Regions from separate parts of the Pseudoalteromonas sp. UCD-33C genome, predicted to be linked through region 2. Evidence: predicted binding sites of a transcription regulator. Region 2 holds the regulator's gene; the other holds the start of a gene.
What was found. Region 2 encodes FliA, which starts transcription of late flagellar genes. Its sites were predicted from a motif close to CTAAAGNTNNNNNNNNNNNNGCCGATA; they were not measured.
Positions count from the first base shown of each region.

Region 1 (3,425 bases), on a different contig from region 2:
AGCCGGGCTCAAAATGAACACCCAGCTATTGCTTAATATAACTCTAATTTCTACAAACCAATCAGGCAAAATGCAGTGCCTTAATCAGTTTTATCATCATCACCGCCATCACCATTGCCTGGCATATAGCTATATTTATCAACTTTTTTCATTTTTATACTCCATTACATGTGTTAATGAAGTTTCACTTTAATTGATTTATTGCCTTACATCAATAGGGTCAGACTCGTGTGCTTTACCTTGCATAATAGAGATTTCAACACGGCGATTACGCTTGCGATCTTCATCGGTCACATTCGGTACAAGAGGCCTTGTTTCTGCGTGACCTACCACCATCATACGAGATTTATCAAAACCGGGCGCTTTTTCCATTTCACTGGCAACTGCCACCGCACGTTTTGATGATAAATCCCAATTATTAGTATAAAGTTCATTCGATACTTGGAAGTCATCAGTGTGACCTGACACGGTTATTTCACCCGGCACATCTTTTAACAGCGTAGCAATATCACGAATAATAGGTTTAAATTTTGGCTGTAAAAAAGCACTACCTGATGGGAATGAGCCATTCTCACGGATACGAATAATAATTTGCTGACCTAATGACTCGAGCTCAATCGCACCATCCATAATTTGCTGTTCTAGTTGCTGAGCAATTTTCTTCACAAGTTCATTTGTTTGTTCTTGATCAGCTGCTGAAATTGACTGTTCTAAAGCTTGTTGCTGAGCCGTACTTTGCGATTCACCACCACGTTTATTACCGCGCTGTTCTTGTCGACCACCGGCAGAGCTTTCGTCGCCAGCCTGAAACTCAAGCATTTGTTGCGTCATTTCTACGGTTTGTTGTTGAATCGTTTCAATAGGAGTGGGTTCAGGTTTACCCGGAGTGAACTCCATGGCAATGACCGAGGTTCCCTTTGGAATATCTTTTACTTCAATTTTATTTTGTACACCGAAAGCAAACTTCATGGAGCCGGCAATTTGCTTAAACTTCAGTACGTCCATTTCTGAGAAAGCAAGCAAGAGTACAAAGAAGCACATTAATAATGACATTAAATCTGCGAAGGTTCCCATCCACGCGGGTAAACCCGGTGGTGGACATTTGCACTCTTGATCTGACATGCCCTACTCCTCGGTATCAACTTTACGTTTTGATTCAGCTAAGTAGTTTTTCAAGATACCTTCAATTACTTTCGGGTTTTGACCATCTTGAATACCTAGTACCGCGTCGAGAATTAAACGTTGATTAAGCGCTTCCTCGTCTTTACGTAGCTCTAGTTTTACCTGAATTGGAATAGCAACAACGTTTGCTAAGAACGCACCATAGAGAGTAGTTAAAAGTGCAACCGCCATTGCAGGGCCGATTGCTTTTGGGTCATCCATGTTTGATAACATAGCAACCAAACCGATTAGCGTACCGATCATACCCATCGCAGGGGCAATATCGGCAAGTGATTTAAATAACCCAGCCCCTAGTTCATGACGGTTAGCTGTAAGAGAAATATCTTTTTGTAGGGTGGCACGAACAACATCAGCATCATGACCATCCACTAACATATCGACCCCTTTGCGCATAAAACCGTTGGGGATTTCGGCTTCTTCTAATGCTAAGAAACCACCTTTACGTGCTGAATCAGCTAATTCTACTGCTTTTTCAATTAATTCTTCTGGAGATTCGATTTTGAACATAAAGGCTTTTGCAGCGACTTTACCTATGCCCAAAAATTGCCCCATAGTGAAATTCGATAATACGATAAAAATCGAACCACCAAATACAATGACCACCGAAGGCGTGTTGTAAAACATTGCAACTTGGCCGTCACTACTTAACACCATCGACATAGCAATTAAGCCTATGGCACCAAGAATACCTATTATGGTTGCTAAATCCACATACCCCTCCAGAGGAACAATTACACGACACCCTCAGGTATCAAATTTTTATTATTAACTGCTTATCGGCAAGCAGTTGAAATACTTAAATCATTAAATGAATTAATTTTATTTTAATGTAAGATTTTTAAGCTACAAGTTTAAGCTGTATCTAAAACCGTAAAAATAGCATATTGAAAATGGATTATGCGTAAAAAAACACATCATTCTTTGACCTAGTTTAGCATTCCCCCTAAAATTGGCCTCACTTTCTAACAGCTATCGAGGCCACAATGGCAACAAAGAAACCAGAAAACTTAAGCTTTGAAGAAGCGCTGGATGAATTATCTCAAATTGTTGCACAAATGGAGCAAGGTGAATTGTCACTAGAACAATCGCTAAAACAATTTGAACGCGGCATTGCACTGGCGAATGCTTCGTCTGGTAAGTTACAGCAAGCCGAACAAAAGGTTGCCATTTTAATGGGTAACGATAGCCAAGCTCCTCTTAGCAATTTTGATTCAAACTTGGACTAATTAAGTGCAATTAAAAGAACAACTACAACGCGCTCGTGAAGACGTTGAAGCACATTTAAATCGCTATTTCGAACTACCACTTAATACCGAAAAAACCATCAAAGAAGCCACCCATTACGGTGTTTTAAATGGTGGTAAGCGCTTACGTCCATACCTTGTATACGCAACGGGTCGAATGATGGGCGCAGACAAGGCCGATCTTGATATTCTTGCTGCCGCTATTGAGTGTATTCATAGCTACTCTTTAGTCCATGATGACTTACCTGCCATGGATGATGATGACTTAAGACGTGGCCGCCCTACCTGTCATATTGTTTATGGCGAAGCGCAAGCCATACTCGCGGGCGATGCATTACAAACGCTGGCATTTGATTTAATTGCCAACCATCAATTTGCCGTTCCTGCGAGCCAGCAAGTAAAAATGATTGCCTCATTAAGCAAAGCCTCAGGTATTGAAGGTATGGTAGGTGGGCAAGCACTGGATATTGAAGCGACCGATAAAGAAATTACCGTTGCGCAGTTAGAGCGCATTCATCAGCTAAAAACGGGCGCCTTGCTTAATTGTGCTATTACACTCGGTGCATTGAGTGCAAAAAGCTGTGATGAACATACTCTCGCGCAATTAAACCTATTTGGCCAAGCAATAGGGCTAGCTTTTCAGGTACAAGACGATATCCTTGATGTAGAAGCTGATACTGAAACATTAGGTAAGCCACAAGGCTCAGATATTGCGGCTAATAAAGCAACTTACCCTGCTTTATTAGGTATGGCTGGTGCAAAGCAAAAAGCACAAGATTTACTAGCTCAAGCTCATCAAGCTCTTGAGGCAATTGATTACGACACCAGCGAACTGGCGAGCCTTGCTAGCTATATCGTTGAACGTAATTATTAATGCCTAAAAAAGAAAGACAAAATAACTAAAAAATCAGAGCAGCAATGGGCTATAATGCACTCTGGTTAGCGAAGGATGTATAAAAAATCATGACACTTGATAGTAGCAAGTATCCATTATTAAGT
Region 1 is NZ_LJTB01000005.1:5,302-8,726, forward strand. It holds gene AOG26_RS11655 (hypothetical protein) at 1-69, opposite strand, end outside; gene AOG26_RS11660 (flagellar motor protein MotB) at 199-1,122, opposite strand; gene pomA (flagellar motor protein PomA) at 1,126-1,893, opposite strand; gene xseB (exodeoxyribonuclease VII small subunit) at 2,166-2,408, shown strand; gene ispA ((2E,6E)-farnesyl diphosphate synthase) at 2,413-3,300, shown strand; gene dxs (1-deoxy-D-xylulose-5-phosphate synthase) at 3,390-3,425, shown strand, end outside.
Region 1: the regulator FliA is predicted to act here: its motif matches at 1,957-1,983, upstream of pomA (flagellar motor protein PomA).

Region 2 (3,425 bases):
CTTAATGCAACAAGATATGGCACGCCGTGATCCGACTCGTGCATGTATGATTGACCGCTTAGCAGGTATGGGTATTGAACGTGATGTTGCAGAGCAAATGGCTTGTTTCATTCCTGACGACGTATCACGTCAACAAGCGTGGCAAGCACTTCTGCAAATGGTTGAAAACCAAATGCATACCACTAATAACGAAATTCTGCGTCAAGGCGGTGTATTTGCGTTAGTGGGTCCAACAGGCGTTGGTAAAACAACCACAGTTGCAAAATTAGCTGCACTGGGTGCACAAAAATATGGTGCTGATAAAGTGGCGTTGATCACCACTGATACCTACAGAATTGGTGCCTACGAACAATTGGCTACTTATGGTCGTATTATTGGCTGTGGTGTTAAGCAGGTAAAAGATGCGAATGAATTAGCTGAAGTGTTATACCATTTACGTAATAAGCGTCTAGTATTAATAGACACAGCGGGTATGAGCCAACGTGATTTACGTTTAACTGAGCAGTTAAATACCCTAATGCGTAATCAGCGTGTTGATATTCGTAGTTATTTAGTATTAAGTGCTACAGCACAGATAAATGTGTTGCAAGAAACCGTAAGACACTTTAAAAAGGTTCACCTAAGTGGCTGTATCTTCACTAAATTGGATGAATCTTTAAGTTTAGGTGAGATTATTAGCATAGCGATTCAAAATCGCCTGCCAATAGGGTATCTTACTAACGGTCAGCGCGTTCCTGAGGATATTCGCGTAGCGAATGCTGAAAAACTAGTGAAAAAAGCTGAACAATTGTATTTAAAACGAGCAAAAGCACAACATTCAAGACGTCAAGCAGTAGCGTCGAACACAGTAGGGATGTATGATTAACACAGTATTAGATCAAGCAAGCGGCCTGCGCAAAATGAATCAAAATAATAATAGTGGCGTTAAAGTTATCGCTGTTACTGGCGGTAAAGGTGGAGTGGGTAAAACCAACGTTTCACTCAATACCGCAATCGCATTAGGTCAGCAAGGAAATCGTGTATTAGTATTAGATGCCGATTTAGGTTTGGCAAACTGTGACGTAATGCTTGGCCTTCGTGTTGAACGTAATTTATCTCATGTTTTGTCAGGCGAGTGTGAGCTTGACGAAATTCTTGTTGAAGGCCCTGCGGGCATCAAAATTGTACCAGCGACGTCTGGTTCACAAAGTATGGTTGAATTAACGCCATCTGAGCATGCAGGCCTTATTCGCGCTTTTAGCGAGTTAAACACCGAGTTTGATATATTAATTGTTGATACCGCCGCAGGTATTTCTGACATGGTATTAAGCTTTTCTCGTGCAGCCCAAGACGTTGTTGTGGTTGTATGCGATGAACCTACCTCAATTACTGATGCTTACGCACTTATTAAAGTGCTTAGCCGTGAGCATGGCGTATATAAATTTAAAATTGTTGCCAATATGGTGCGCAGTTTGCGTGAAGGGCAAGAATTATTTGCTAAACTTTCAAAAGTAACGGATCGTTTTTTAGATGTTTCAATGGAGTTGGTAGCAACCATTCCTTATGACGAGAACATGCGTAAATCTACGCGACGTCAAAAGGTGATTGTTGAATTATTCCCGAACTCACCGGCAGCGGTGGCGTTTAAAACATTAGCAACAAAAGCAGTTAAGTGGCCGATCCCTAATCAACCGTCTGGCCATTTAGAATTTTTTATTGAAAAACTAGTAAACGGCTAACTATGACAACATCGGTGAATAAAGCGATGGGATATCAATCAGCACAGAATTTAAATGCGATTGTCGAAAAACATGCCTCTTTAGTCAAAAAAGTGGCGTGCCATCTAATTGCTCGTTTACCTGCCAGTGTGCAACTCGATGATTTAATTCAATCAGGCATGATAGGCCTAATTGAAGCGTCAAAAAACTTTGATGCTAGCAAAGGTGCTAGTTTCGAAACCTTCGCTGGAATTCGTATTCGTGGTGCGATGTTAGACGAAATTCGTAGAGGTGACTGGGCGCCACGCTCAGTTCACCGAAATGCCCGCCTTGTGGCTGAAACCATTTCCGAATTAGAAAGCACTTTAAATCGTGAGCCCAAAGATACTGAAGTCGCTGAAAAACTTGATATTACGCTAGATGAGTACCATCATATTCTACATGATGTAAATTCGAGTAAAGTATTAGGTATTGAAGATTTAGGTGTAGATGAAGACGTCATCACACCAGTAGGTCAGGATTTAGGACTAGACAAACCGTTTAATAACGTTAAAAATGAGCGGTTTAACCAGTCTCTATTAACGGCTATCCAATCGTTACCAGAAAGAGATGCTCTCGTTTTGTCTTTGTACTACAACGACGAAATGAACTTAAAAGAAATAGGACACATACTCGATGTTAGCGAGTCGCGTGTGAGTCAAATACATGGTCAGGCGATGATTAAGCTCAAAGCAAAAATCAATGACTGGATTAATTAGTAGTAAGTAAATAAAGGTTCAAACCTCACCGGAGGATGTTTTGGATAAAAACATGAAAATTCTTGTTGTTGATGATTTTTCTACAATGAGACGTATCATTAAAAATCTATTAAGGGATTTAGGTTTTACCAATGTGCAGGAAGCTGACGACGGTTCAACAGCATTGCCAATGCTACAAAATCAAGAATTTGATTTTGTTGTAACAGATTGGAACATGCCTGGTATGCAAGGTATTGATTTGTTACGTGCAATTCGTGCTGATGATAGCCTTAAGCATATTCCTGTATTAATGGTGACAGCTGAAGCGAAAAAAGAACAAATTGTTGCTGCTGCTCAAGCAGGTGTTAATGGCTATATCGTTAAACCATTCACTGCTGCGACACTTAAAACCAAATTGGAAAAAGTGTTTGAACGTTTAGGTTAATCTAAGGGGAGAGGCTTATGTCAGCACTTGCTGCGCCTCAAATAAGTTTAGAGCAAGCTCGTCAACTTGTTGAGTATCTTGAAAATGGTGAACAAGAAAAAGCAGATAAGCTCATTCTTGACGCTGCATCAAAAGAACAATCAGAGTTGTTTGCTGAAGTCGGCAAATTGACGCGTCAGCTTCATGAAGCGTTAAAAAACTTTGACCTAGATACTCGTCTCACTGATTTAACTACCGACGCGATCCCAGACGCTAAGCAGCGCTTAAATTATGTTATGGAAATGACAGAAAGCGCCGCCAATAAAACCATGGATGCGGTTGAAGCAAGTTTACCAATAGCGCAACAACTTGCTGATGAAATTGCCGCAATCAAACCTACGTGGGATCGTTTAATGAACCGAGAAATTGAACTCGGTGAATTTAAATCGTTATGTCATAGCTTAGATAAGTTCATGAATAACTCGCATACCAAAACCGATGAGCTCCAAGGTTTGATGACTAATGTGCTGATGGCGCAGGATTATCAGGATTTAACCGGACAAGTTA
Region 2 is NZ_LJTB01000003.1:205,106-208,530, reverse strand. It holds gene flhF (flagellar biosynthesis protein FlhF) at 1-865, shown strand, start outside; gene AOG26_RS09030 (MinD/ParA family ATP-binding protein) at 858-1,718, shown strand; gene AOG26_RS09025 (RNA polymerase sigma factor FliA) at 1,745-2,455, shown strand; gene cheY (chemotaxis response regulator CheY) at 2,496-2,879, shown strand; gene AOG26_RS09015 (protein phosphatase CheZ) at 2,897-3,425, shown strand, end outside.